Regions from separate parts of the Teichococcus aerofrigidensis genome, predicted to be linked through region 1. Evidence: riboswitches for the same ligand, from Rfam matches in the RefSeq annotation. Region 1 holds a riboswitch; the other holds the start of a gene.
What was found. Region 1 has a riboswitch for thiamine pyrophosphate ahead of ACVMLK_RS17735 (ATP-binding cassette domain-containing protein). Riboswitches for the same ligand answer to the same signal wherever they lie in the genome.
Positions count from the first base shown of each region.

Region 2: it holds a riboswitch for thiamine pyrophosphate, as region 1 does, so the genes downstream of both, thiC (phosphomethylpyrimidine synthase ThiC) here and ACVMLK_RS17735 (ATP-binding cassette domain-containing protein) in region 1, are expected to answer to the same signal.

Region 1 covers NZ_JBSXMU010000122.1:578-8,562, forward strand. The annotation lists gene ACVMLK_RS17725 (DUF192 domain-containing protein) at 1-209, opposite strand, end outside; gene ACVMLK_RS17730 (acetoin utilization protein AcuC) at 217-1,356, opposite strand; TPP riboswitch at 1,464-1,575, shown strand; gene ACVMLK_RS17735 (ATP-binding cassette domain-containing protein) at 1,571-2,005, shown strand; gene ACVMLK_RS17740 (ATP-binding cassette domain-containing protein) at 1,927-2,307, shown strand; gene ACVMLK_RS17745 (ABC transporter permease) at 2,304-3,068, shown strand; gene ACVMLK_RS17750 (ABC transporter substrate-binding protein) at 3,065-4,087, shown strand; gene ACVMLK_RS17755 (hypothetical protein) at 4,180-4,992, shown strand; gene ACVMLK_RS17760 (alkylphosphonate utilization protein) at 4,997-5,302, opposite strand; gene ACVMLK_RS17765 (isopenicillin N synthase family dioxygenase) at 5,412-6,455, opposite strand; gene ACVMLK_RS17770 (O-acetylhomoserine aminocarboxypropyltransferase/cysteine synthase family protein) at 6,473-7,828, opposite strand.
Region 2 covers NZ_JBSXMU010000011.1:24,699-46,359, reverse strand. The annotation lists gene ACVMLK_RS04750 (efflux RND transporter permease subunit) at 1-2,980, opposite strand, end outside; gene ACVMLK_RS04745 (efflux RND transporter periplasmic adaptor subunit) at 2,996-4,249, opposite strand; gene ACVMLK_RS04740 (TolC family protein) at 4,249-5,571, opposite strand; gene ACVMLK_RS04735 (hypothetical protein) at 5,657-6,073, opposite strand; gene ACVMLK_RS04730 (hypothetical protein) at 6,359-6,943, shown strand; gene ACVMLK_RS04725 (response regulator transcription factor) at 7,106-7,876, shown strand; gene ACVMLK_RS04720 (sensor histidine kinase) at 7,873-9,198, shown strand; gene ACVMLK_RS04715 (hypothetical protein) at 9,354-9,683, shown strand; gene ACVMLK_RS04710 (ISL3 family transposase) at 9,984-11,636, opposite strand; one part of gene ACVMLK_RS04705 (IS3 family transposase) at 11,721-12,619, opposite strand; one part of gene ACVMLK_RS04705 (IS3 family transposase) at 12,619-12,913, opposite strand; gene thiC (phosphomethylpyrimidine synthase ThiC) at 12,976-14,805, opposite strand; TPP riboswitch at 14,910-15,027, opposite strand; gene ACVMLK_RS04695 (putative bifunctional diguanylate cyclase/phosphodiesterase) at 15,230-15,958, opposite strand; gene ACVMLK_RS04690 (hypothetical protein) at 15,878-16,342, shown strand; gene ACVMLK_RS04685 (Bug family tripartite tricarboxylate transporter substrate binding protein) at 16,469-17,440, opposite strand; gene ACVMLK_RS04680 (FadR/GntR family transcriptional regulator) at 17,536-18,357, shown strand; gene ACVMLK_RS04675 (alpha-hydroxy acid oxidase) at 18,408-19,655, shown strand; gene ACVMLK_RS04670 (IS701 family transposase) at 19,797-21,047, opposite strand; gene ACVMLK_RS04665 (hypothetical protein) at 21,193-21,450, shown strand; gene ACVMLK_RS04660 (hypothetical protein) at 21,440-21,661, opposite strand, start outside.

The sequences.
Region 1 (7,985 bases):
GGCCGGAACATCAGCCCCACCGTCTGCTGCTCCGGCGTCAGCGCCATCTCGACGTCGAAGGCATGACGCTGGCCGTCGCGCGTGACGATGACGAGCGGCTCGGTGGGCAGGCGCGGCTGCGGCCCCTCGGGGGAGGAGCCCTGGGCCGGGGCGGAGCGGTTGGCGAGTGCGGCCAGCCCGGCGAGGGCCAGCAGGGAGCGGCGATGCATGACGCCCTTATGCCACGCCGCGCAGGGGGTCCGGCAGCCCCTCCAGCGTGGCGGCGGCCAGATGCCGGATCTCGCCCCGCACCGGTCCCGGCCGTGGCGGATCGCGCAGGGTGGTGAACCAGTGCTCCGGCGGGTTGCGGCCGGCGGCGCGGTGGAAGCTCAGCGCCCGCAGCACCGCCTCCGCCTCGGGCGGCAGGCGCTCCGGCGGCTCGCGCCCATCCAGCACGCCCCAGATCCCGGCCCAGCAGCGCGCCACCGACCAGGGATTGTAGCCCCCGCCCCCCAGCACGATCAGCCGCGGCGCCATCCCCCGGATGGCGCGCACCGCCTCCCAGTAGGCGTTGTTCGAGAGCGAGAGCCGCGCGAGCGGGTCCTCCTCCAGCGCATCGGCGCCGCATTGCAGCATGATCGCCTGCGGCCGCAGGTGGCGCGCCACCGGCAGCACCGCCTGGCGCAGCAGGTGGAGGAACTCGTTGTCGTTCAGTCCCGGCGGCACCGGGATGTTGCGGGCATACCCGCCGGCGCGGTCCTCCAGCGCCCCGGTGAAGGGCCAGCGCCCGCCCTCGTGGATCGACAGGGTGAAGACGCGCGGGTCGTCCTGGAAGGCGTCCTGCACACCGTCGCCGTGATGGGCGTCGATGTCGATGTAGAGGATGTTGGTCAGACCGAGATCGCACCAGCGCAGCAGGCCGAGCACCGCGTCGTTCAGGTAGCAGAAGCCGCTGGCGCGATCCGGCCGGCCGTGATGCGTGCCGCCGCCGGGGACATGGAGGGTGCCGCCCTCCGCCGCCGTCAGGCTGGCGGCGAGCAGGACGCCGCCGGCGCTGGTCGCGGGGCGGCGGAAGATCTCGGGATAGACCGGGTTGCCCCGCGCGCCGATGTGGAAGCGCTCGCGCACCTCGGCGGGCACCGCCTGCTCCGCCTCGGCCCGCATCAGGGCGGCGATGTAGTCCGGGTGATGGAAGCGCGCGAGCTCGGCCGGCGTGGCGCGCGGGCTGTCGAGGTAGCGATCCCCGGGCAGCCAGCGCAGCGCGCGGATCAGGTCCAGCGCGGTGGAGACGCGCGGGATGGCCAGCGGGTGCTTCGGCCCGTAGGTGGACTTCCGGTAGATCTCGGAACCGATGAGGCGTGGCGAGGGGGCGGGCATCCGGTCACGGCGGAGAGGGAGGCTCCTGGAGATGGGGCCGCGGCGGCGGATGGGAAGCCTCCGGCCGCCCGGGCTTGCGCCCCGCCCGCGCCTGTCGCATAGAGACGTCATCTTCCGGGGGGAGCCCGATCGCGCGGGCTGAGAGGCAGGGATGGGCCCTGCGACCCCTTGAACCTGATCCGGGTCATGCCGGCGAAGGGATCGGTGGTCTGCCATGGCATCCTCGGATGGACTTGCCCTGCATGTGTCCCTGCCCGCCATCCGGCTGGGCGGCCGCGCGATCCTGGGCGCGGCGCGGCTCGATGTCGCCGCCGGGCGGCTGACCGCCCTGCTCGGCCCTTCCGGCGTCGGCAAATCCACCCTGCTGCGTCTGCTCGCCGGCCTGCTGCCGTTGCCGCCGGGCGCGCGGGTCACGACCGGGGACGGCAGGCCGCTGCAGGGGCGCGTCGCCTGGATGGGCCAGCAGGATCTGCTGCTGCCCTGGCTCGACCTGATCGGCAATGTCGCGCTCGGCGGGGGGCCCCCCCCCCCGATCTCGACCGCGCCCGCGCGCTCATCGCCGCCGTCGGGCTGGCCGGGCGGGAGGGCGCCCGGCCGGCCCAGCTGTCCGGCGGCATGCGGCAGCGCGCCGCCCTCGCCCGCACGCTGATGGAGGACCGGCCGATCGTGCTGATGGACGAGCCCTTCAGCGCCGTGGACGCCCCCACCCGGCACCGGCTGCAGGGGTTGGCCGCCGGCCTGCTGCGCGGCCGCACCGTGCTGCTGGTGACGCACGACCCGCTGGAGGCGCTGCGCCTGGCGCACCGCATCCTGGTGCTGCGCCCGGCCCCGGATGGCGCCGTGGCGGAGGAGCAGCCGATGCCCCCCGGCGAACCGCTGCGCCCGGCGCACGAGCCCGCGGTGCTGGCCGCGCAGGCGGCGCTGCTCGAGCGGCTGGCGGAGGCGGTGTGAGGCCGCTGCTCGCGGCCCTCGGGCTGCTGCTGATCTGGGAAGGCTTCGTGCGCTGGAGCGAGGTGCCGCCCTTCCTGCTGCCCTCCCCGCTGCGCGTCGCGGATGTGCTCTGGCGGCGCTGGGAGATCCTTTGGCCGCATGCGGTGACGACCGGCACGGAGATCCTGCTCGGCCTCGCCCTCGGCACGCTGCTCGGCTGCGCGACGGCGCTGCTGCTCGCCGCCTGGCGTGGCGGGCGGCGCTGGCTGCTGCCCCTGCTGGTCGCCAGCCAGGCCATCCCGGTCTTCGCCATCGCGCCGCTGCTGACGCTCTGGCTCGGCTTCGGCCTGGGCAGCAAGATCGCCATGGCGACCATCATCATCTTCTTCCCCGTCGCCACCGCCTTCTATGATGGGCTGCGCCGGACGGAGCCGGGCTGGCTCGACCTTGCCGCCACCATGGGTGCCTCCCGCCGCGCGGCGCTGTGGCGCATCCGCGTGCCCGCCGCCCTGCCCGGCCTGGCCTCCGGCCTGCGCGTCGCCGCCGCCGTGGCGCCGATCGGCGCCGTGGTCGGCGAGTGGGTCGGCGCCTCGGCGGGGCTCGGCTACGTCATGCTGCAGGCCAATGGCCGCAGCCAGACCGACGTGATGTTCGCCGCCCTGACCCTCCTGGCCGGCATGGCCATGGCGCTGTGGTTCGCGACCGACCGGCTGCTGCGGGCCCTGCTGCCTTGGCAGCCGGACCAGCTCTCCGAGGACACCGAGAAAGGAAGACCGTTATGACCGGGACGACCCCTGGGATCACCCGCCGGGCGCTGCCCGGTTTGGCGCTGCCCCTGGCCCTGCCGCTCGCCGGCCCCGCCGCGGCCCAGGCGCCGGCTCAGGCGCCGGCTCAGTCCCCGGCACCGACCGCCGCGCCGGCCTCGCTGACCCTGCTGCTCGACTGGTTCGTCAATCCGGACCATGCGCCGATCGTGGTGGCGCAGGAGGCCGGCTTCTTCGGCCGCGCCGGGCTCGCCGTGCGGACCATCGCCCCGGCCGATCCGAACGACCCGCCCCGCATGGTGGCGGCGCGGCAGGCCGACCTTGGCGTCTATTACCAGAAGAACCTGCATCTGGCGGTGGACCAGGGCCTGCCGCTGGTCCGCGTCGGCACGCTGGTGGCGACGCCGCTCTCCACCCTCTCGGTGCTGCGCGACGGCCCCATCCGCTCGCTCGCCGACCTCAGGGGCAAGCGCATCGGCTTCAGCACGGCCGGATTCGAGGAGGTGGCGGTGGGCACCATCCTGGGCACGGTCGGGCTCGGCGTGCGGGACGTGCAGCTGGTCAACGTCAATTTCGGCCTGTCCTCGGCGCTGATGTCCGGGCAGGTGGAGGCCATCCTCGGCGGCTTCCGCAACTTCGAGCTGCACCAGCTGGAGATCGAGGGCCGGCCCGGCCGCGCCTTCTACCCCGAGCAGCACGGCATGCCGATCTATGACGAGCTGATCTATGTCGCGCACCGCGACCGGGCGCGGGACCCGGCGCTGCGCCGCTTCATGGACGCGCTGGAGGGCGCCACCACCTTCCTCATCAACAATCCCGACGAGTCCTGGAAGATGTTCATCGCCGGGCCGCGCAAGGAGCTGGACAACGAGCTCAACCGCCGCGCCTTCCGCGACACGCTGAACCGCTTCGCCCTGGCCCCGGCGGCGCTCGACGCGAACCGCTACCAGCGCTTCGCCCGCTTCCTGCACGAGAAGGCGATGATCGGCGCGGTGCCGCCGGTGGAGCGGTACGCCGTGGAGCTTCCCGCCGCCTGATGAGAATCAAATCCTAATTCTCTTGTGCAAATGCCGCGTTTGATATAGGAATTTCTTCCGAATGCCCGATCGGGCCAGGAAGGAGTTCCCGTATGCTCACGCTGCCGCAACTGCGAGCCCTGTACCCGGAGGCCCCGGCCGCCCATCTCGCCGCCTTCGCGGCGGAGGCGGCCCGGCTTCTCCCCGCGCACGGGCTGGCCGCCAACCGGCAGCGCTGCCACTTCTTCCTGGCGCAGCTCGGCCACGAATCGGGCGGGCTGCAGTTGCGGACGGAGAACCTCGCCTATTCCGCCGCCCGGCTGATGCAGGTCTGGCCCTCCCGCTTCCCGACGCCTGAGGCGGCCCGTCGCCTCGCCTTCTCGCCCGAGGCGTTGGCCGAGGCCGTCTATGGCGGGCGCATGGGCAACGACCGGCCAGGCGATGGCTACCGCTACCGCGGGCGCGGCTATATCCAGATCACCGGGCGGGAGACCTACCGCGCCCTCGGCCGGCTCTGCGGCCTGCCGCTGGAGGAGGAGCCGGGCCTCGCCGACGACCCCGCGCATGCCGTGACCATCGCCTGCGCCTACTGGTCCTGGAAGCGGCTCAACCCGCTTTGCGATGCCGGCGACTATGCCGGGCTGACCCGCCGCATCAATGGCGGCCTGACCGGATTGCAGGACCGCTACGGCTGGCTGGAACGGGCGCAGCGCTGCATCCCCTGGCCGGAGGCGGGATCGGAGGCGCTGCCGCTGCCCCGGCTCCGGGCGGTGCAGCGGGCGCTGAAGGCGCGCGGCCTCTATGACGGCTCGATCGACGGCATCATCGGCCGCCGCAGCCTCGCCGCCATCGCCACGCTGCGGGCCGAGCTCGGCCTCCCCGGCGAGGGGTTGGACGCGCCGCTGCTGGCCGCGCTCGCCGCCTGAGGCCTCAGCGCTTGCGCACGAACTCCGTGCGCAGCACCAGGCCCTTGATGCTGTCGTGGCGGCAGTCGATCTCCTCGGGATCGGCGGTCAGTCGGATCGAACGGATCACCGTCCCCTGCTTCAGGGTCTGGTTCGCGCCCTTGACCTTGAGGTCCTTGATGAGCGTGACGGAATCGCCATCGGCCAGGAGGTTGCCCGCCGCGTCGCGCACCTCCACCCGGGCGGCCGCGGCGGTGGCCGCCGCGACCTCCGAGGCCGGGCGCCACTCGCCGCTGGCCTCGTCATAGACATAGTCCTCATCGCCGGACATCGCCGCCTCCCTGCTGGAACGCGGCGGTTCTCCGCCCGGGCCGGGCTTCGCGCAAGCGCCCTGATGCGCATGGCAAGGGGGCGCATGGCAGGGCGCGCGCGGGCTCCGCTCAGGCGGGGACGGCCGCGGGCTGCGCCAGCAGGTCGGCGTGGTACTTCTCGGCCACGTCGGGGTGCGAGCGCAGCCGGCCCTTCAGGTAGTTCTGGCCGACCGAGCGGAAGAGCGGGTTCTGCGGGTCGCTCGCCGGCCCCTTGGCCTCGGCGGCCAGATGGGGCGGCAGGTCGAGCAGCGGCACCTCGGCATCGAGCCGCGCGCCGAGGAAGAACGCGACCGAGATCCGCTCCGCCCCCGCCTCCGGGCTGACCACGCGGTGCAGTGTCGCCTTGAGGTAGCCGTTCGAGGCCAGTTCCAGCAGCTCGCCGATATTCACCACGAAGGTGCCGGGGCGCGGCTCGGCGTCGATCCACGCGCCCGCCTCGTTCTGCACCTGCAGGCCGCGCCGGCTGTCCTGCAGCACGAAGGTCAGCAGACCGCTGTCCTTGTGCGCGCCGACGCCCTGGTCGCCGGCGCCGTCCTGACCGGGATAGCGGATGATCTTCATCGTCTGGTTCGGCTGGCCGGCATAGATCGCCTCCAGCGCATCCGGCTGGCCGACCAGCGCCTCGGAGAAGGCGCGGAGCAGGCGGATGCCGACCTCGGTGAGCCGCGCCTGCCAGTGCAGCAGGGCGGGCTTCAGCTCCGGCAGCGCCTCCGGCCACTGGTTCGGCCCCTGCAGCCGCTTCCAGCCCGGATCGCCCGGCCGCCAGTCCAGCGCCTCCCGCTCGGCATGCACGTCGAACTGCTCGCGCTGGTCCTGCTGGCCGCGCGTCAGCTCGCGGCCGACGCGGTTGTAGCCGCGGAAATGCGGCGAATGGATCATCTCGACGGCGAGCTTGTCCGGCTCCGGCAGGGCGAAGAAGCGGCGCGAGATGGCCAGCACCGCCTCCATCTCGGCCTGGGTGACGCCATGGCCGCCGAGGTAGAAGAAGCCGACGTCGCGCGCCGTGGCGCGGAGTTCGGCGAGAAAGGCGGCGCGCTCCTCCGGGCCGGCGTCGAGGCGGCTGAGATCGAGCAGCGGGAGTTCGGTGATGCCGGCGGCGACAGGGGCGGTCATGCGGGTTTCCTCGTCGTTCAGGCGGCGGCGGCGAGGCGCGCGCCGGCCAGGGCCTGGTCCAGATCGGCCAGGATGTCGTCGATGTGCTCGATGCCGATGGACAGGCGGACATAGCCCGGCGTGACGCCGCTGGCCGCCTGCTCCTCGGGCGAGAGCTGGCTGTGGGTGGTGGTGGCGGGATGGATCGCCAAGCTGCGCGCGTCGCCGATATTGGCCACGTGGTAGAACAGCTTCAGCCGGTCGATGAAGCGCGCGCCCTCGGCCGCGCCGCCGGCCAGCTCGAAGCCGACCAGCCCGCCATAGCCGCCGGAAAGGTAGCGCTCGGCCCGCGCCCGCGCCGCGCCGGATTGCCGCGTCGGGTGGATCACCCGGCTGACGCGCGGGTGCCGGGACAGCCACTCGGCCACGGCGGCGGCATTGGCCGAGTGCCGCTCGATGCGCAGCGCCAGGGTCTCGATGCCCTGCAGGATCTGGAAGGCGTTGAAGGGCGAGATCGGCGCGCCGAGGTCGCGCTGCACCGTGCTGCGCACCAGGGCCACATACGCACCGATGCCGTGCCGCGCCGCCACCTCGGTCCAGACCGCGCCGTGATAGCTCGGATCGGGGGTGTTGAGCGCCGGCTGCCGGGCCGGATGCGCCGTCCAGTCGAAATGCCCGCCATCGACGATGATGCCGCCGATGCTGGTGCCGTGGCCGCCGAGATACTTGGTGGCCGAATAGACCACCACGGCGGCGCCATCCCGGAGCGGCCGGGCCAGCAGCGGCGCGGCGGTGTTGTCCAGGATCAGGGGGATGCCGAGCGGCCGGCCGATCGCCGCGACCTCGGCGATGGGAAAGACGGTCAGCTTCGGATTCGGCAGGGTCTCGCCGTAATAGGCCCGGGTGCGCTCGTCGGTCAGGCGGCGGAAATTCTCCGGATCGGCCGGATCGGCGAAGCGGACCTCGATGCCCTGGCGGCCAAGCGTGTTCGCCAGCAGGTTCCAGGTCCCGCCGTAGAGGTCGGTGCTGGCGACGACATTGTCCCCCGCCCGCGCCAGGGCCAGCAGGGCGAAGGCCGAGGCCGCCTGGCCGGAGGCCAGGGCCAGCGCGCCGACGCCCCCCTCCAGCGCCGCCACACGCTTCTCCAGCACGTCGGTGGTGGGATTTCCCGTCCGGGTGTAGGTAAATCCGAGCTTCTCCAGCGCGAACAGCTGCTGGGCATGCGCCGCATCGGGAAACTGGTAGGAGGTGGTCTGGAAGATCGGCACGGCGACGGCCCCTGTGGCGGGATCGGCCCGCCATCCGGCGTGCAGCGCCAGGGTCTCCGGCTTCTGCGGCCCAATGGCCGCGGCTGCGCCCTGCTGGACTTCGCCATCCCCCGCTGCTTGGCTCATGCCGTCCCCCAAATCACATTCTATCTTTGGTAATTACAGAAACAGCGAAATCATAAAGTCAATAAGAAAGCGGCCGCCCCCTCCGGCCGGCTCGGTGACGGAGGCGGCGGAGCCACCCTTTCCCCCGGCCCCGGCCCGGCCTAGCTTCGCGTATCGG
Region 2 (21,661 bases), on a different contig from region 1:
CCGCGTCCCGCAGGGACAGGTGCCCCTGCTGCATGAGGCCCTTGATGGAGGTCGCCATCACCAGCCCGTTCAGCACCGCCACGCCGGAGAGGGCGATGAAGCCCACCGCCGCCGGGACGGAGAACGGCATGTCCCGCAGCCAGAGCGCCAGCAGGCCGCCCGACAGCGCCAGGGGCACGCCGCTGAAGACCAGGAGGGCGTCGCGGACCGAACCGAGCGCCGCGAAGAGCAGGATGATGATGAGCAGGAAGCAGGCGGGCACCACGACGCTCAGCCGGTCGCGGGCCTTGGCGAGGTTCTCGAACTGGCCGCCCCAGGTGATGGTGTAGCCGGGCGGCAGCTGGACCTGTTCGTTCACCTTCGCCTGCGCCTCGGCCACGATGGAGCCGATGTCGCGTCCGCGGGCGTTGGCCTGGATGACCACGCGGCGCCGCCCCTGCTCGCGGCTGATCTGGTTCGGCCCCTCGACCACGTTGAGGGTCGCCAGCTGCTGCAGCGGCACCGAGGCGGCGGGCCTGCCCGCCACCGGCGGCAGCGGCACCGGCAGGTTCCGCAGCGCCTCGAGGTTGTTGCGCAGACTTTCCCCCAGGCGGACGACGATGGCGAAGCGCCGGTCGCCTTCGTAGACCATGCCCGACTCCCGGCCGCCGACCGCCGCCGCCAGCACGGCCTGGACGTCGGCGACGCTGAGGCCCCTGCGTGCGACCTCCGCGCGGTTCACCGTGACCTCCAGGAAGGGAAGGCCCGTCGCCTGCTCCACCTTCACGTCCGCGGCGCCCTCGGTGCCGTTGAGGATCTGCGAGATCTGCCCGGCCACCTGCAGCATGGGGCCGTACTCGTCGCCGAAGACCTTCACGGCGAGGTCGCCGCGCACGCCCGCCAGCAGCTCGTTGAAGCGCATCTGGATGGGCTGGGTGAACTCGAGCGCGTTGCCCGGGATGCCCGCGACCGACTGCTCGATGCGGCGCACCAGCTCCGCCTTGGGCAGCGACGGGTCGGGCCACTGGTCGCGCGGCTTGAGGATGATGAAGGTGTCCGAGGCGTTGGGCGGCATCGGGTCGGAGGCCACCTCGGCCGTGCCGGTCTTGGAGTAGATGATCTGGACCTCGGGCAGGCGCGAGATGCGGCGCTCCAGAACGGACTGCATGGCCTGGGACTGCTGCAGCGAGGTGCTCGGGATGCGCAGGGCCTGCATGGCGAGGTTGCCCTCGTCCAGCTGCGGGATGAACTCCTGCCCCAGCCGCGAGAACAGGCTCAGCGACCCCACGAACAGCAGCGCGCCCACGGCGATCACCGGCAGCGGCGCCCGCAGCGCGCGCCCGAGCACGGGAGCATAGACGCGCTTGAGGCCCCGCACGATCGCGACGTCCTTCTCCTGCACCCGCCCGCTGATCCAGATGGCGATGAGGGCCGGGACCAGGGTCAGGGAGAGGACGAAGGCGAAGGCCAGGGCGATGATGACGGTCAGCGCCATCGGGATGAACATCTTGCCCTCGACGCCCGTGAAGGTGAGCAGCGGGGCGTAGACGAGGATGATGATGCCCTGGCCGTAGAGCGACGGCCGGATCATCTCCTTGGCGCTGTCGGCGACCGTCTCGAGGCGCTCGCCCAGGGTGAGCAGGCGTCCCTTCTCGTGCTGGCGCTCGGAGAGGTGGCGCAGGCTGTTCTCGGTGATGATGACGGCGCCGTCCACGATCAGGCCGAAGTCCAGGGCGCCGAGGGACATCAGGTTGGCCGAGATGCCGCCGCGCACCATGCCGAAGGAGGTCAGCAGCATGGTGATGGGGATGACCATCGCCGTGATGATGGCGGCCCGGATGTTTCCCAGCATCAGGAACAGGATGACGACGACGAGGAGCGCGCCCTCGCCGAGGTTCTTGGCGACGGTCTTGATGGTGGCGTCCACCAGGATGCCGCGGTCCAGCACGGCCGTGGCCTCGATGCCGACCGGCAGGGTCCGCTTCAGCTCGTCGACCTTGGCGTGGACGGCGGCGGCCACGGTGCGGCTGTTCTCGCCGATCAGCATCAGCGCGGTGCCGACCACCATCTCCTGGCCGTTGCCGCTGGCGCTGCCCGTCCGCGGGGCCTGGCCGATGGAGACCCGCGCGACGTCGCGGAGGAGGATCGGGGTGCCCTCGCGGGTGGTGACGACCACCTGCTCCAGTTCCGCCACCGTGGCGACACGCCCGCCCGAGCGGACCACCAGGCCCTCGCCGCCGCGCTCCACGTAGCCCGCGCCGGTCGAGACGTTGTTGCGCTCGATCGCGGACGCGAGGTCGCTGAAGCTCAGGCCAAGGGCGATGAGGCGCCCGGGGTCGGGCTGCACCACGTACTGCTTGGTGTAGCCGCCGATGGCGTCCACGCCCGCGATGCCGGGCACGTTGCGGATCTGGGGCCGGATGATCCAGTCCTGCACGGTCCGCAGGTAGGTCGCCCGGTCCGCCTCCGTGGCCAGGCGCTCGCGCTCCGGCGTCAGGTAGCTGCCGTCGGCCTGCCAGCCCGGCGTGCCGTTCGGCTTGACGTCGCCCGGCGTGCGGTCGGCGAAGCGCACCGTCCACATCGTCACCTCGCCGAGGCCGGTGGAGACCGGCCCGAGACGGGGTTCCACGCCCTCAGGCATCGCCTCTCCCGCCTCGATCAGGCGCTCCAGCACCTGCTGGCGGGCGAAGTAGATGTCGGTGCTCTCGGCGAACACCGCCGTGACCTGACTGAAGCCGTTGCGGGAGATGGAGCGCGTGCTCTCCAGCCCCGGGATGCCCGCCAGCGCGGTCTCGATCGGGAAGGTGACCTGCTTCTCGATCTCGTAGGGCGAGAGCGAGGGCGCGACGGTGTTGATCTGCGCCTGGTTGTTGGTGATGTCCGGCGTGGCGTCGATGGGCAGGCGCGCGAGGGACCACGCGCCGATGCAGGCCGCGATGACGGCCAGCAGCACCACCGTCCAGCGGTTGCGGACGGAGAAGTCGAGGATGGGTCCGATCATGTCAGGTGATGCTTCTCAGTGCGCATGACCGGCTTCGGACTTGCTGAGCTCGGCCCGGAGCGAGAAGGCGTTGCCGACCGCGATCTCCGTCCCGGCGTCCAGCCCGAAGACGACCTCGTAGCCGTTCGCGTCCTCGCGCCCGAGCGCCACCTCGCGCAGCTCGAAGCCCTCCTCGTTCCGGACGAAGACGACCTTGTTGCCCTCGACCTCCTGAACGGCCTCCCGGGGCACGAGCACGTCCACCGGCTGCTCGGCCGTCGAGAGGTGCGCCGTGACGAAGCCACCGGCCCGCCAGGCACCTTCGGCGTTGGGGATCTCCGCCACGGCACGGGCCGAGCGTGTCTCGGGGTCCAGGACCGGACTCAGGAAGACGATCTTCCCTTCCGCGCGCGCGTCCCCCTCGCCGGTGACGAGGACGGTCTGGCCCTGCCGGGCCATCGGGACGTCCCGCGGCGGGATGGTCATCTCGACCCAGAGGGTGGACAGGTCAGCGACCGAGAAGACCTCCGCGTCGGCGGCGACGGCGGCGCCGAGGACGGCGTTGCGGGCCGTCACCCGGCCCGCGATGGGCGCGCGGAGCTCCAGGCGCCGCAGGGTGGCGGCGGGCTGGCGGGCCAGTGCCGCGACCTCGGCCTCCGACAGGCCGAAAGCCGCGAGCCGGGCACGGCCAAGGTCGACCTTGATGCGGGCGTCCTCGGCCGCGGTGCGGGCCTGGAGGAACTCCTGCTCAGCGGAGATGCGCTGGCGCCAGAGGCGGGCCTCCCGCGCCAGGGTGGTCTCGGCGAGGGCGGCGACCCGGGTGGCCGCCAGGAACTCGCCCTTGGCGTCGGCCACCTCGCGGCTCTCGAGCACCGCCAGCACGTCGCCCTTGGCGACCTCGTCGCCCAGGGTCTTGCGCACCTCGGAGACGATGCCGCCGAGGCGGGCGGTCACCCGCGCCTGCCGGTCCTGGCTGGCGGACAGGACGCCGGGCACGGCCGCCCGGCTTACCAGCACGCCAGGTTGAACCGCGGCGACGCGGATCCCGGCCGCCTCGACCTGCTCGGCGGTCATCTCGATGTGACCTTCCTCGCCTTCGGCGTGCTCTCCGCCCTCGGCATGGCCGTGCCCGTCACCCTTCGGGGCTTCTGCGGGCGCCGGTGACGCCCCGACGGCGGGCGGCACGGGCAGGCCAACGAGGTTGCGGGTAGCTTCGGGGATGGAGGGGAAGACGGTGGCGACCGCGAGCCCGCCAAGGGCGGCCCCGGCCATCAGGGTCATGCGGAGCATCAACGCGCACTCCTGGTCTGGATGTTCATGGGCTGGGGCGGCGCGGCGGGCGCCTCGCCCCGCAGGCGCTGCACGGCCGCGCGGATGGTGTGGAAGTCGCGGTAGGCCTCGACCAACTGGGCGCGGGTGTCCGAGAGGGCGCGCTGCGCGTCCAGGACTTCCAGGAAGCCGAAGCGGCCCTCGCTGAACCCGCCCGACGCGAAGCGGGCCGCCTGCTCGGCGGACGGCAGGGCGGTGCGGCGGAGGCTCTGCACGGTGCGCCAGGCGAGCGCCAGGCGCTCCTCCGCGGCGACCAGTTGGGCGACGAGCGCGCTGCGCCCCCGCTCGGCCGCCGCCTCGGCCTGGGTCAGTTCGGCGTGGGCCCGGGCGATGCCGCCCTGGTTGCGGTCGAAGAAGGGAAGCGGGATGGAGGCGCCCGCGACGAAGGCGGTCTCGCCCGTGTCGCCGAACCGGCGCACGTCGGCGTTCACGGTGAGGTCGGGCACCGCGTTGGAGCGCTGCAGGTTCAGGTTGGACCGCTGCTGGGCGATGGCGGCGTCCAGCCGGGCCAGCTCGGGGTTCGCCGTCAGCCGGGCCAGGGGACCGGCCTGCGCAGGGCGCGTGGGGGCTGGCCCGATGTCCTCGAACCAGGGTTGGCGCGGCGCCAGTGCGACCCGCGGCACGCCGATGAGGACAGCCAGGTCAGCCAGGGCGATCTCGACCTCGCGCTGAGCCCGCTCGGCGGCGATGTCGGCGGTGACCCGCACGACTTCGGCCCGCTCGGCCTGCAGGAGCGGGTCACGGCCCGCCTCGACCCGGCCACGGGAGGCCCGCAGCGTCTCGGCGGCGAGGCGTGCGCGCCCGCGCTCAACCTCGGCCAGCCTGTTCGCGGCCTCCGCCGCCGCCAGGGCGGTGACGACCTCGCGCGCGACCTCCAGCCGAACCCCGTTGAAGTCGAGCTCGGCCACGGCCGTGTTCCGGGCCGCGTAGTCCATCCGGGCGCCGCGCTTGCCGCCCAGCTCGATGCGCTGGGACAGGCCGATCGTGGTCTCCAGCGTCGTGAAGCCCCGGTTCTCGTTGCGGCCGCCGAAACCGCCGAAGTTCTCGAAGGAACTGTTAAGCTCCGGGTTTGGGCGCAGCCGCGCCTGCAGGGCGTCCGCCTGCACGGCCTGCCGGGCGGCCCCGGCACCCCGGAGCGCGGGGGACACGTTGAGCGCGGCCTCGACCGCCTGCTGGGGCGAGGTGATGGTGAGCGGAGCTGCGGCCGGGTGAGCGTTTTGCGCGCGGGCCATGACCGGGGCGGCGGCGAGGACCGCCGCCAAGCAGAAGACCTTGATTGTCATCGAAGCACCTGAAAAGCGAGCCGTAAGCAGCCCACACAGGTGCTCCCTCAGGAGGCCGTGCGTGGCCGACAGGGACAGGCAGGCTTCAGGCGCGGGGTGGTTTGGTCAGCAGTTCCGACGGTCCGGGCACGAGGGCGTGCGCCGGGGCAAAGGAGCTTCTTGAGGAGGCTTCGTCGGCCGGTGGACACGTGGCGACGGCGGACGAGCGGAGCAGCGCGACATGGCCGCAGAACGGGCCGCTGCCGTGACCCGGCAGCGTGTCCGGCCAAGCCGGGGGCTCCTCGTCCACGCCTTCGGAGAACACGGCCTCGATGGCGGCCATCGGTCCACCCGCCGCGTCGTCTGCCGCGTGTGCGGGCATGACGGCGAGCAGGATTGCCAGCGCGCAGAAGATCGCGATGATCCCCGCGCGAAGCGCCGACACGACCGACGATGTGCCTTTGGTCCACATGCCAGGAGCCGGACTAGTCGATTTCATCGGGCCTGTCACGCAAACGAGCATGTCCGCTCCTGGCCCCGCATTGCCTGAAGCCCAAGCCCACGCTTGGCGGATGGGCTTCGCCCGAAGCGTGGGCCTTGGGCGGGGAGCGGAGACAGGGGGCATGCGGGCCGGAACTTCCTCCTCGGGACGCCCGCCATCTACCACGCGTCGCCGCCCGGGCTACCCGCCATCTGGCGCCGTCACAAAACGATGCGCCTCCGTCAGCGGGGCATGAAAAACCGCCGGTAGCCTTTCGTCAGCGGCACGGGCAGCGCTCCTGCCCGCCACCTGGAAAGGATCCCTATGATGCTGAAGTTCGCACTCGTGGCAGGCGCGTTGATGGTGGCCTCCACCGGCCTGTCGGCCCAGGAAGCCAGCCTTCGCTGCCCAGCGCCGGGCAGCAAGGTCGAACGGACCAACCTACCGACGATCACTTATCGGGGCGCCGACCCCGCGTCCCCCCTTATCTGCCTCGACCAGGCGCGCCAGCCGCGCTTCCTGGGCTACTGGAGCACGCAGTCGGCCTTCTTCAACGCCGGGGGCAAGCAGCTCCTGTCGACCTTCGCGGAATGGAAGGGCGGCCCGAGCCGCGTGGTCAACATCGACTACTTCGGCAGCGATCGCTACGGCAACAGCACCACCGTCAACGAGAAATGGCAGATCCTGGGCCAGGAGCAGGCCGACGTGCGCGCCGGGTCCTTCGACGCCATCAAGGTGCGCCGGGCCTACTCCGTCGTGGGGACAAGCTACACCTTTACGGAAACCCTCTGGATCGACCGGGCCAGCGGAATGCCTGTCAAGTCCGTCGTGGACCACTTGAACGCCACCATGAGTCCCGACGTGACCAGCTGGCAGGCCACCGAGGTGATCACCCGTTCGTCGGGCTCCTGACCACCGCATCTGAGGATGGGACGGGAGCTGCTCGACGCCACTAGGCGCGGGCAGCTCCTTCTTTGTGACCAACGGCAATAGACAGTAACTTGCTTCCGGCGGCAGCGCAGGTGATGGCTCCCGGAAACACCGCGAAGTAAAACCGGACCAAGCGCCAGAAGAATGAAGAACCCGGAGCCAAGTTATATCATAACGAACACCGACGATCCGCCCGTGTTGTCCGGCGAGGGCTTCAGCATCCTCCTCGTCGAGGACAATGGCGACCTCCGCGCCCTGCTGCTCCAGATGCTCCGGCGGAGCGGGTTCCGGGCCAACGGGGCGAGGAACGCCGTCGAGATGCGGGAGATCATGGAAGGCAGCCATGTCGACCTGCTCCTCCTCGACGTCATGCTCCCCGGCATCTCCGGCTTCGAGATCTGCCGGGAGATCAGGGCGAGGAGCGCGGTGCCCATCATCCTGCTGACCGCCCTCGGCGAGGCCCACGACCGGGTCATCGGGCTCGAACTGGGCGCGGACGACTACATCGTGAAGCCGCCGGACTCGCGGGAACTGGTGGCGAGGATCCGCGCCGTGCTCCGCAGGCGCCAGCGGATGAGCCCGGAGGAGCAGGACGCCAGGCGCGACCGGGCGGAGTTCCGGGGTTGGCTGCTGGACACCCGGCAGCGCGAGCTGACGGCCCCGGATGGCAGCAGGATCGAGCTCACCAGCGGCGAGTACGACCTGCTCCTCGCCTTCGTGGAGCGCCCCCAGCGCATCCTCTCGCGCGAGCAGCTGCTCGACATCGCGCGCGGCCGGGCGCTGGGCGGCCTCGAGCGGTCGGTCGACGCGCAGATCAGCAGGCTCCGCTCCAAGCTCGGCGGGCGCGGCGAGGAGATCATCAAGACGCTCCGGGGCGCCGGGTACATGCTCGCCGCCCCGGTGAGCTGGCGGTGACGGCGTCTCGACGCCCGCGGTGGCTGAACTCCTTCGCACTGCTGATCCTCGCGCCCGGCGCGCTGGCGCTCGTCGTGCTCCTCGGGGTCAGCCTCGCCCTGCACGGCTACATCCTCCGCGGGGCCGCCGAGCGCGGCGCGGCGGAGGTGGCGGTGTCCCGCATCTACTCGACGGTCCGGCAGATCGCCTCGCTCCCACCCGGCGAGCGGCCAGGCGCCGCCAGGCGCAACTCCACTCCCGACATGGAGGTGGAGTGGTCCGCCCGCACGGCCGTGCCCGACGGCAGCGACCTCGACGACGACCTCAGGGCCATCGTGTCCGGCCCGCCGGAGTGGCGGGCCGTCCGTGTCAGGCTGGATGCGTCCGGCACCTCCGGGAATGTCCAGGACGTCGCGATCAGCGTCCAACTGGCGGACAGCACGTGGGTGAACGCCCGGCTCCGCGCGGTCTCGCTGCTCAGCGCCGACGACATGGCCTTCCGCATCGCCATCATCCTGACGGCGGTGACGCTCCTGGCGCTTGCGGCCTTCGCCTCCCGTCTGGTTGCCAAGCCAATGGCCCTCCTGGCCACGCGTGCGCGGAACCTGCCTGCCGACGGTGTCCTCAAGCTGGACGGGCTGGCTTCGCCCACCGAGGTGCGGGAGGTCGCCGAGGCCCTGGAGGCCGCGACGTCCCGGACCAGGGAACTGCTGCAGCAGCGGTCGCTCGCCCTGGGCGCCCTCTCGCACGACCTGCTCTCGCCACTCGCCCGCATGCGCCTCAGGGCGGAGGACATCGCCGACGGCCATGCCAGAGGCCGGATGCTCCAGGACGTCCGCGAGATGGCCGAGATGGTGACGGACGTCTTGGCCTATCTGCGTGGCGGGGATGGCGGGGAAGCCGCGACGAGGATTTCGTTGGTCTCGCTGGTTCAGGTGGTGGTCGATGAGTGCGCCGAGGAGGGTGCCCTCCTCGAGGAGCGTGACTACCAGGACTCCGCTGTCCTCGCGCAACCGACGGCCCTGAAGCGTGCGATCCGCAACGTGCTCGGCAACGCCATCAAGTACGGGCGCTCCCCCTGGGTGGAGGTGCTCCGGCGCGGGGACGAGGCCGTCGTGGCCGTCGGCGACAGCGGCCCGGGCGTGGCGCCGGGCGATCTCGAGCGGGTCTTCGAGCCGTTCTTCCGGGCGGACGAGGCGCGGGCGGCGGGTGAAGGAAGCGGCCTTGGGCTGCCCACCGCCAAGGCCATCGCCGAGACCCATGGCGGCCGCCTGGAGATGCAGAGCGTCCAGGGCATCGGGACTGTCGTGAAGCTCACCCTCCCGAGCGTCCGGGGAGGCTGACGGCTAGCCTGGGGCGATCGTCCGCCATTGCTGCCAACCGACGCTGCAGCCGCCTTCCCGTAAGAATTCGATGCAGTCCGGTCAGGCCACCGCACGATTGGATCCGTACATCACCGGGGCCAGCGCACCAGGCGCTGTTTACGCAGGAACCGATGATGCCGAAGTCTCGACTGATGTGGGCGGTGACCCTTCCTTTCCTCATGGCAGGCTGCGCGGGCCTGGATGGGTCGCCCTCGTACCCGCGCGTCGTCGCGAGCGGCGAGAACACGATGATCGATTACGGTCCAGGTCCGAGGAACAACATCGTCGGTGGCGGCGCTGTCGCGTTGTCAGGCGGGGCGGGCGAGAACCTCACCATCACATACTTCGACCGCTCCAAGGCGCAGATGCCGCCAGCTGGCATGACCCCGGTCTTTGCCGGGCAGGGGGAGAACACGGAGATTGTGTGGGTTCCGATGCCGTCTAGCACTCTGGCCGCGCGGTGAGTTCGCGGTCATCCCGGTGCTCTGCCGAGCGCCGGGCATCGACATGGCTCGTGCTGCGGTGTTCTAGATACGGTAATCGGGTCGGCGTGGTAGCGGAGGCGCTACGGCCGGATGTTCTTCCATGTGACCGTCTGTGGTCATGAGCTGAGGGAGGCACCGAGATGACCCACTACGCCGGAATTGACGTCTCACTGGAGACGAGCAGCATTTGCATGGTGGACGCCCAGGGAGTGATCCGGCGCGAGTTCAAGGTGGAGTGATCTTCCCCTGATTTGATGGTTCTCCCGCATTTTGCGTGGATCAGGCAGCGATAAGGACGCGGCGACGGAGCAGCGCGAAGCTGGCGCGGCCATACATGGTGCGTTTTAGCATCTTCAGCCGACTGATCTGCCCTTCTGCTTGCGCGTTGCTCCACGACGTCGTCAGTGCCGCCTGGACCGCCGTCCTGTCCTGCGCCAAGCCGGCCGCGAAGGTTTCCAGCGCCGCAACACCGCAGCTCCGGGCCTCCAGGAGCCATCTGTCGAGTTCGCCGGCAGCATCCGCCGGCCGCTCGCTATTCAAACCGCAGGCGCGGATCAGCATCGTGAACCGCAACGCCATATCGGCGACCTGTGCTGCCTCGGCATCCTGCCGAATGCGGCCGAGGTCGGCCGTGGCGCGGGGCGGCCGCGTCGCGTTCGGCTGCACCAAGATCCAGGCCAGCTGCTTCGGAGAAGGGAGCGGTGCTTTGACGAGCTTGGCACTCGGCGCCCCGGTCAGCGGCAGCCATTTTCGGGCCGTGCGCGGCGCCGGCTTTGCGCGTCGTTCAGCGACGAAGCGGTGCACCTGCCGGTGGGTCCCCGCGAAGCCCTGGCCGCGGATCTCGCGCCAGAGCGCCATGGCATTCTCGCAGCCCTCGGCCATGCGATGCTCCAGATGAGCGAGGTAGGGGTCGAGGCGAGACGGATTGGGTCGGCGAATGGCCCGCTCCGGGAAGCTCTCGGCCTGGGTGTACTTCCGCACGGTTGCGCGCGCCAAACCTGTGGCACGGGCGATCGCCAGCAGGGTCTCGCCTGCGAGATGACGTTGGCGCACATCCTCATAGGACATCAGCCGGCGAGCGCGGCTGTCGAGGCTGGTGGCGATCTCGGCCGCGCTGCGGTGGTAGGCACGCAGGCGCTCTCCAGGCTGTCGTCCGTCACCATCGGGCAGAGCGGGCAGCTGCCTCAGCCGGCCATGAACGCGGCCGAGCCAGCGCTCGAGAGCCTGGCGCATGTTGAGGAGGAGATGCCATCGATCGGCGACCTGGAGCGCGGCCGGCGCACCGACGCTCACCGCTCGAGCGTACTCGGTCGAGCGGTCGCGGGCGACGATCTGGATGCCGGGATGTCGACGCAACCACGCGGCGACGGTTACCCCCGACCGGTCAGGCAACAGGTCGATCGGGCATCGTCGTTCGAGATCGACAAGGAGCGTGCCGTAGGTTCGACCCTTGCGGATGGCCCAGTCATCGATGCCCACGGCTCGCGGCGGATCCGATCTCGGCAGCGGGAGGCGATGCACGAGGCGCAGGATCGTATCAGGGCTGGCTTGCATTCCCAGATGGCCGGTCAGGCGAGCGCCAGCCTCGCCGCCCATTGTCAGCCCGATCCGGGTCTGAGCCTGCGCGAGGCGACGGGTCCGACGCGCTTGCGGCAGCATCAGCCGTGGGAGAAGCTCGGCAAATGTGCGACGGTGGCAGGTGGGATGATGGCAATAGAAGCGTCGGATACGCAGGCGCAGCGTCACGGGCTGGCCAAGGCTCGGCAGGTCGGCTGGACGGCGATCGTAGCGGCTGTGAATGGCAGAGCTGGATGTGCCACAGTCCGGACACCGACCATGGGCACGGCGCGCATGCGCGACGACGACGAGGCGACCGTTGGTCCGGATGACGCGTTCGATGGCGCAGCCAGGTAAGGATGAGCACAGGATCATCCGCCTCGTGAAGCAGTCTGCGCCGATCTTGTCACCGCGACCGTTCCACGCAAAGTGCGGGAGAGCCGATTTGATGGACAGGGATCAGGCGGCGGCGCGTTCCATCTGCTCGGGGGTCCTGTAGCCCAAGGCGGAGTGGATACGCTGCCGGTTGTAGTAGCTTTCGATGTAGGCGAACACGTCGCGCCGGGCCTCGTCCCGTGTGGCCCATCGACGCTGCTGGGCGAGTTCGACCTTGAGGGTGTGGAAGAAGCTTTCCATCGGCGCATTGTCGAGGCAATTGCCGCGGCGGCTCATGGACTGCCGCATCCCAGCTGCCTTCAGGAGCTGGCGATAATCTTCGGCAGCATACTGCGAGCCGCGATCCGAGTGCTGCAGCGGGCCAGGTGGCGGCCGCTGCCGCTGGATGGCCATGATAAGCGCGGCGCAGGCGAGTTCCGCACGCATGTGGTCGCGCATGGACCAGCCGACCACCTTGCGCGTCGCCAGGTCGAGAACGGCGGCGAGATAGAGCCAGCCCTCACCGGTGGGCAGATAGGTGATGTCGGCCAGCCAGACCCTGTTGGGACGGGTGACCGAGAACTGTCGGTTCAGCAGGTTCGGAGCGACCGGAAGGGCATGGCGGCTGTTGGTGGTCGTCGGCCGGCAGCGGCGGCCCGCGATCGCCCGGATCCCGGCCCCTCGCATCAGCCGCTCGACCCGGCCGCGGCTGACCAGGCGCCCCTCGGCACGCAAGGCAGCCTGCAGGCGCGGGCTGCCGTAGCGGCCATGATGGCTGGCGTGCAGGCGCCGGATGTCGGCCAGGATCTGCCGATTGGCCACGGTTCTGGCGCTCTCGGGGCGCGCCCGCCAGGCGTAGTAACCTGAGACGGACAGGCCGAGCACACGACAGGCGGTCCTGATTGGCCAGGTATCGGCATGGGCGGCGATGAAGTGGAACCTCATCTCGGGGTTTCCGAGAAGATGCCGATGGCTTTTTTTAAAATGTCACGCTCAAGGCGTGCGCGTTCCAGCTCGCGCCGCAGGCGCGCGATCTCGGCAGCCTGATCCGCTGGCGAAGATGCTGGGCCAGATGGCGAAGCAACAGAGCCGCTGCCTGCCGTGACGGGCTGCGGCCGCGGCGCCTCACCATTCTGCCGTCGCCGCCAGCTGCGCAGCATGGACGGCTGGATTCCCAGATTGCCGGCCACTTGCGTCAGCGGGCGGCCGCTTGAGCGCAACAGCGCGACCGCCTCCTGCTTGAACTCCGGCGTGAACTCCCGCCGCGTCTTGCTCATCGGACACCTTCCTCGCTCCCAGGGAGCTTACTCAGGGGTGTCCACCAATTCGAAGGAAATCACTACCGCGCCTCTCCCAGCGGCACGTAGAGCTTGCCGCCCTCTCGGAACTTCTGCGCCATAGCGGCCATGCCCTCCTTCTGCGCCTCGGCGCGGATGTCATGGGAGATGCGCATGGAGCAGAATTTGGGGCCGCACATGGAGCAGAAATGCGCAGTCTTGTGTGCCTCCTTTGGCAGCGTTTCGTCATGAAAGGACCGCGCCGTATCAGGGTCGAGGGAGAGGTTGAACTGGTCCTCCCAGCGGAACTCGAAGCGCGCGCGGGACAAGGCATCGTCGCGCAGCCTCGCGGCCGGATGGCCTTTGGCGAGGTCCGCCGCATGGGCCGCGATCCGGTAGGTGATGACGCCCGTCTTCACGTCGCTGCGGTCCGGCAAGCCGAGATGCTCCTTCGGCGTGACGTAGCAGAGCATGGCGCAGCCGAACCAGCCGATCATGGCTGCGCCTATGCCTGAGGTGATGTGGTCATAGCCGGGGGCGATGTCGGTCGTCAGCGGCCCGAGGGTGTAGAAGGGCGCCTCGCCGCAAGTGGCGAGTTGCTTGTCCATGTTGGCCTTGATCTTGTGCATGGGCACATGGCCCGGGCCCTCGATCATCACCTGGCAATCCTTCGCCCAGGCCAACTGGGTCAGCTCGCCCAGCGTCTCCAGCTCCGCGAACTGCGCAGCGTCGTTGGCATCGGCGATGGAGCCGGGGCGAAGCCCGTCGCCGAGTGAGAAGGAGACGTCATAGGCGCGGCAGATGTCGCAGATCTCGTCGAAATGCTCGTAAAGGAAGCTCTCGCGGTGATGGTGCAGGCACCACTTTGCCATGATGGAGCCACCGCGGGAGACAATGCCCGTCACGCGCCCCGCCGTCAGCGGAACATGGCGCAGCCGCACGCCGGCATGGATGGTGAAGTAGTCCACGCCCTGCTCGGCCTGCTCGATCAGCGTGTCGCGAAAGACCTCCCAGGTCAGGTCTTCGGCAATGCCGCCGACCTTCTCCAGCGCCTGGTAGAGCGGGACGGTGCCGATGGGGATCGGAGCGTTGCGCAGGATCCATTCGCGGATGTTGTGGATGTTGCGGCCGGTCGAAAGGTCCATGACGGTGTCCGCGCCCCAGCGGATCGCCCAGACCATCTTCTCCACCTCCTCCGCCATGGAGGAAGTGACGGCGGAATTGCCGATATTGGCGTTGATCTTCACCAGAAAGTTGCGACCGATGATCATCGGCTCCAGCTCCGGGTGGTTGATATTGGCGGGGATGATGGCGCGGCCGCGTGCCACTTCGTCCCGCACGAATTCCGGGGTGACGTGATCGGGGATGGCGGCGCCGAAATCCTCCCCGTCGCGCCCCAACGCGGCGCGAGCCTGGGTGCGGCCGAGATTCTCGCGGATGGCGACGTACTCCATTTCAGGCGTGATGATGCCCGCACGGGCATAGGCAAGCTGAGTGACCGCCTTGCCATCCTTCGCCCGCAGCGGGCGATGGCGGACGGGGAAAGTGGGGGTCAGACGGTCAGGGGAGACGAAGCCGTTATCCTCGGGCTTCACGTCCCGCCCGTCATAGACCTCAACGTCGCCGCGCGCCTCGGCCCAGGCCTGGCGGTGTCGGGGCAGGCCGCGCTCGATCACGATCTCGGTGGCAGGGTCGGTATACGGGCCCGAGGCATCATAGACCGTCACAGGCGGCTCGCCGGCACTGGGATGCAGGGCAATCTCGCGCATGGGAACGCGAAGTTCCGGATGCCGGATGCCTGGCTTGAAGACCTTGGTGGACGCCGGCAGCGAGCCGGTCGTGACGATTGGCGCACCGGGAACGGGTGGCCTGCTGGTGGTCTGGATCGACATGCGCCGAAGCTCCTGGCATCCGCTACGGAGATCCAGCGCTGACATGGAATGATGGAGGATGCCCGACCCACGCAGGAATGGCGGGGAAAGCCCCTTTTGGGGGAGCCATGGCAGCCGCACCGTCCCTACGCCAGCATGAACTGGATCAGGTTCAACGGGTCACTGCGCTGCCAATGGCGAGCAGTATCTCAGCCCCTTGTCGGGACCCCCCTGGTGACAAGAAACACTCGACCAGACGACACCGGATTGTCAATAGTCCCTAGCAGCAGAGTGCGCCGGTACCGATCCGCAGATACGCCCGATAGCTTTGGTTGTGGAGCGCCGAGCGCCTGCCGCGGTGCTCGGCGCCATGCCGACCCTGAACGAACATTCTCCCCAGCCCCAGAGAGGGGCCCACCCGAATGGTTCGGATGCGGCTGAACTACTAAGCGGCCGAGCCTTCTGCCCAAGAGGTCTGACCAATCAGAGCCGGCACTTCCGCGGCAGGAACCGGACGGCTGAGCAGGTAGCCTTGGGCATCGTTGCAACCCAGGTGACGCAGGGCCTTGAGTTGCCCGGCCGTTTCCACGCCCTCGGCGGTGACCGAAATGCCGAGACTTCGGCTCATGCTGACGACAGCACGGATGACCGCTTTCGATTCTCTCCGGTCCGGAAGGCCGGTGACGAAGGAGCGGTCGATCTTGATCTTGTCGATCGGGAAGCGGAGCAGGTAGGCCAGGGACGAGAAGCCCGTGCCAAAATCATCGAGGGCGATCCGCACGCCCAGTCGGCTCAGCTCGTGCAGGACCGCGAAGTTCGTGTGGTCGTCCTGTAACAAGACCGATTCCGTGATCTCCAGCTCGAGCCGCCCAGCGTCCAGGCGTGCTTCCTCCAGGGCGTTGGCCACCGCCTGTACGAGGCCAGGATTGCGGAACTGGACCGGCGAGAGATTGACCGCCACGCGGATCGCATCGGGCCAGCGGGCCGCCTCCTCACAAGCCGTGCGAAGGGCCCACTCACCCATCCGCATGATCAGTCCGGTTTCTTCGGCCACTGGGATGAACTCGGCGGGCGAGATCATTCCTCGGCCAGGATGCTGCCAGCGCAGCAGCGTCTCAAAGCACGTCACCTCCCCCGTCCGGATCCCAACCAGCGGCTGGAAGTGAAGTTCCAACTCGCCTCGATCAAGGGCTGTGCGGAGGCCGACCAGCGCAGCAAGCCGCCGCTGGACCTCGCCGCCGCGGAGGTCGCCATGCTTAAAGCGCAGTTTGAACAGGTCAAGCAGATGGCCTACTCGCCCGACGGCTTGCTTCTCCATCCGCGCCTACTCGACAGCTACCGGCGGCGGGCAACAATCGCGGCGGAGTTCTCCGGAAAAGAAGAGGAACGTGACCAGGATATCGCCGCCCACTACGGTGTTATCCTAGCTGCCATTGGGGCAGGCCGCGCCGAGTTGGTCCGGCTTCATCGAACTCGGCAGATCGATGATGAAACACTGCACGATCTTGAGCGCGACCTCGACCTTGAGGAAATGGTAGCAATTGCTGCGAAGAGCTAACCGCCGCTTATCGTGCACTCTTGAAGTTTGCTCCAGAAGCAGGGAAGGGGGATATGCCGCCGGTGCTCGCTTCTGCCTCCCTTGGTCGCTCTGTTCTCGATCAAGAGGGTCAGCTTCGGGAGGCGATTAGGGCTTGACGTTGGCGTCCCGAATGACGTCACGCCACTTCTTTGTCTCTTCGGTGACGAACTGCGCGAGATCGGCCGCAGGTCCCGCGGCTGGCTCGGCGCCCAGGTCACGCAGCCGCTTCTGCACATCAGGCTGCGCCCAGATTTCCCGCACTGCCGCATTCAACTGGCCGATCACGGGCTGCGGCGTTTGTGCTGGCGCGAAGAGCGCTGTCCAGCTCTGCACGTCAAATCCGGGCAGCCTTTCCGCGACAGTGGGCAGTTCAGGGGCAGCCGCCAGCCGCGTCTCGCTGGTCACCGCGATCGCACGCACCTGCCCACTCTGCACAAAGGGCAACATGGTCAGGGGCGCGTCAAAGGTCATCTGGATCTGGCCGGAGATAAGATCGTTCATCATAGGACCCGAGCCGCGGTAGGGCACGTGCTCCATGACCTCCGCCCCCGTGCGCAGCTTGAACATCTCGCCGGCCAGGTGCAGGGAGGTGCCGATGCCGGACGAGCCAAAACCCAGAAGGCCACGCCCCTGCTTCGCATAGGCCAGCAGTTCGTCCAGGCTCTGCACCGGAAGAGAGGGATTTACGGCGAGCACCAGCGGCTGGCGGATCAGCAGTGCGACGGGCGCGAAATCCTTCATGTGGTCATAGGGCACCTTCGGCTGCAGAACGGGAATGATCGCATGGGTCGCGATGGTCCCGACGGTCAGCGAATAGCCATCCGGCTCGGCGCGCGCTCCAGCCTCGGCGCCGATGATTCCACCAGCGCCGGTCCGGTTCTCCACCACAGCGCTCTGGCCAAGTGTCCGGGTCAGGCCCTCGGCGAGGATGCGTGCCACGACATCCGATTGCCCGCCAGCGGCGTAAGGCACGATCAGCCGAAGCGGCCGGTTTGGATAGGTAGCCTGCGCGGAGACATGCCGGGCGGTCATCGCACCGGCCAAGCCGATCATGGCGCTACGTCGGCTGAGCAACATGGATCACTCCTTCCCCTGAATGATGCTTCGGAACGGCGGGCCGTACGCCTTCGTGAGCAGAAGGAACGAGGACGCACCGGCATCGTCGGCGTTTCTTGCTCCCCGGCCCGCCAGACGAACGGAGCGAGGTTGATACTGAAAATTTGTATGATAACCTGTGCAATATGGTCAACCCCGGGCAGACCCACCGAATCCCGCACCTGGTCAGCACCGTCGCCGAGCGGCTGCGGCGCGAGATCCGCAACAAGCACGCCGTGGGCGGTAAGCTGGCAACTGAGGCCGCCCTCGCGGAGCGCTTCGGCATCAGCCGCACGGTGGTGCGGGAGGCAATCGCCACCCTGCGCAGCGAGGGGCTTCTGGAAACGCGCCAGGGGTCCGGGATCTATGTTGCCCGCACCAGCGCGGAACCGATCTTCCGGCTGACGCGCGCCGCGGCGCGTGAGCAGCATCTCCGATCCGTCTATGAGCTCCGCTTCGGGCTGGAGGTCGCCTCAGCCGGGCTGGCGGCCATCCACCGCACCACGACCGATTTGCGGGCCCTTGGCCGGGAACTGGAAGCCATGACACAGCCCGAGACCCGCCCCGCGGCGGACCTCCGCTTCCATGCCGGCATTGCCGCGGCGACGCGGAACGAGCACTACAAGGGCCTGATCTCGCTGTTGGCCAAGGAATTGTCAGGACTGATCCGGGATGCCAATAGCGGCGCGGGAGACTATCTCACCCCGCCGGCCGATGTGCTGCTGGCCGAGCATCATGATATCCATGACGCCATCGTCCGGGCTGACCCGGAGGCCGCGCGGGTCGCGATGATGATGCACCTCAGCAACTCGGCGAAGCGCTTTGGCATCGAGATCCGCGGCTTCGGCGGTCGGGAAAGTGGCATGGCTCCGGTACCATCCTCCGCAGCCGGGACATAGCGCACACCATGGCGCGTCGGCTTCCCCGTGTTCCAGACCAGGCAGGCAGCATGAGCAACTCCCATTCCGCTTCTGCAGTATTGGATGTGCCGAGCCCCGCGACTGTACAGCCACGCCGCACTCCCCGACGCCTGCGCCGGATCTTTGCGCTGGAGGATCTGGAGCCGGCTGCCAGGCGCCTGCTGCCCAAGCCTATCTTTGGCTATGTCGCGGGCGCTGCGGAAACTAATGCCTCGCTGACGGACAACCGTCGCGTTTTCGACGAGATCCAATTCCTGCCCCATATGCTGGTCAATGTCTCCAGCCGCACGCTCGGCTGCGAGGTGATGGGAGCACGCTATGCCCTGCCATTCGGCATTGCGCCAATGGGGGTTTCCGCCCTGACAGGATATCGTGGCGATCTGGCTCTTGCCCGCTCGGCGCAGCGCGCCGGCATCCCGATGATCATTAGCGCAGCCTCGCTGATCGCGCTCGAGGAAATCGCGCAGGCGGCGCCGGATGCTTGGTATCAGGCCTATCTGTCCGGCGACCGCACGGAAACCGCGGCACTGATCGAGCGCGTGGCCGCCGCCGGTATACAGACCTTCGTGATCACCGCCGACAGCGCTGTCGTGCCCAGCCGGGAGAACAATCTGCGCACCGGCTACCGCACGCCGATCCGGCCGGACTGGGCCCTGTTCTGGAACGGGATCACCCATCCGTCCTGGTCAATCGGTACCTTCCTCAGGACCTTCTTACAGCACGGCATACCTCATTTCGAGAATGCAGGGCCGGGGCGCGGGGCACCGCTGCTGTCACGTCAGGCGGTGCGCGACTTCTCGGGGCGCGAGTTCCTGGACTGGGATGTCGTGCGCTTCGTCCGGTCACGTTGGCAGGGCCGCCTCGTCATCAAAGGGCTCTTGCACCCGCAGGATGTCGCGCGCGCCCGGGAGATTGGCGCTGATGGCGTGATCCTTTCCAACCACGGCGGGCGGCAGCTCGATGGAGCATTGTCGCCGATGCGGGCCCTGCCGGCTGCCGTGGCACAGGCAGGCGATATGGTCATTATGATCGACAGTGGCTTCCGGCGCGGCACCGATATTCTCAAGGCACTAGGTCTTGGCGCCCGCTTCGTCTTCATTGGTCGCCCCTTCAATTATGCGGCCGCCCTCGCGGGTGAAGCAGGCGTCGACCATGCCATCGAACTGCTCCGGGCGCAGTTGCAGGCGAACCTCGGAATGCTGGGCCTGCTCAGTCCCAGTGACATGGCTCCGGACCTCCTGTTCCTGCAGAATTTCAAGGCCATCAGACACCGATGAGGATGAGTCGCTCACGCTAGCATTACAGTTGCGTTCTTCGTTTAATGTGAGCTTGCTGCGCGGCAGCTTGATGAGCTCTTCGCCAGAGTGACCAGGCCATGATGCTGGCAGGTTGAATGCGCCGCTGTGCAAGGCGCATGGCTATGCGGCGGATCTCCTGGATCGACCAGCGGACGAGGTCTGAGGTGTGCGGCGAGCCGTCGATGTTTTTTGGGGTGTCGGCTGGTTCGCGTGATGGCGGATCACCGCCAGCATGGCGAAGGCCAGCATCACCAGGGACACGTGGCGGTGCCATCCGTGCCAGGACCGGGTTTCATTGTGCGTCAGGCCGAGTTCGTTCTTGGCGGTCTCGAAGCTGTCCTCGATGGCCCAGCGGTGCCCTTCGACCGCGACAAGCATCTCGATCGGCGTTCCGGCCGGGCACCAGGTGGTGAAGTAGGCCATTTCACCATCAGCGATGTGGCGGCGGATCAGCAGACCGCGCGTCCAAAGCCCTTTCGCTCCTGGGCGGAACTCATCAGCTTCGAGGTCCGCCAGTTCCAGGTACGCCCAATCGTGCAGGCGCTCGCCCTTTGTGCCACGACCCGCCGACAGGCGATGCCAGGCTGCGGGATCGAGTGCTCTGGCGATGTTCTCGGCCGTCCCTGCGACCTCAGGCTTGTCGATCCAGGAATTGAAGGATGCTGTCGCGTTGACGCCGAGCACGTAGCCCTTGCCTACGCGACGCAGCACCATCTCGATATCGCCGACGCCATACACGCTATCGGCTGCGACCCAGCCAAAGGGCACACCTGCGCCGATAGCCCGCTCGATCATGCTGAGCGCCATGGCGGGCTTGGTGGCGAAGGTGGTTCCCGCAGGAACGTGGGCCGCGGCCATGCGCGCCGGATCATCGCTCCAACGCTTGGGCAGGTAGAGGGCACGGTCGATGAAGGCGTGGCCATGACGCGAGACGTAGGCCGCGAACACACCGATCTGGCAGTTGGTGATCTTGCCCGCCGAGCCGGTGTACTGCCGCCCTACGCCGCAGGATGCCTTGCCCTGCTTGAGAAAGCCCGTCTCATCAATGACCAGCACGGCATCCTTCGCCGCGAAATGCTCAACGACGTAATCCCGGACCATGTCGCGCAGCGCATCCGCCTCCCAGCGACCGCGTCCGAGAATGGCCTGCTGCCGCCATGGCCCGGGATCGCCCGCCGCCTCGGCTCGCATCCAGCCTGTCTTGCGACGCTCAGCGCTCAGCAGGCCATCCAGGAACAATCCGGCTGATGCCGCAACCCGCTCCTGAGTGAAAAGGGGTCTGATGCGGGCTTTGACTTCACGTAGCGATGATGCCCAGAGCTCCAGCGTCGTCTCGATCGATGCCCCTGACATCCATGACCTCCAAACCATGGTCACCCATAGGTTCAGGCATCATCCAAAAACGCAACTGTAATGTTAGTTCGAGGCGGCAAGACGGCTGGCCATTTCTCACGAGGAGCATGAAAGGGCGGTTGCGGCGGTGCTGCGCGGTGACGCGCGGGAGGCAGTAGAAGCCATGCGACGCCACATCGGGGCCAAGAGTCGGGTCCGGTTCCCGCTCGATCGCCTCAAGGATGAAGTCCGCATGGTCCTCAATCTTGGCCGTCCGACGATCGCCGCCTTGCGGCTTGGCGGCCGGCGTGCCGTGAACAAGCGCAAGTTGACGCCACCGGATCGCGCTCGCGGCGCTGACCCCGAACGGCTCGGCAGCCCGCCGACACGACACGCCGCCGTCGACAGCCGCGACGACACGATCTCGAAGATCACGCGATAAGGCTCGACCCATCCATGCCGGCCTCCTTCACCAGCACAGATCCTGAATCAGAAAAATCACCGCGTGGGAAACCGTGATCCCGCCGGAGCATCTCGGCCAACTCGACCAGTGTGATGTCGACCTTGGCGTCCACTGCCGCGAGGACGATGTCCTTGTAGGCTTCGGCCCGTTGCGACCGTCGGTCGCCACCCTGACGTTGCGCCTTATCCCG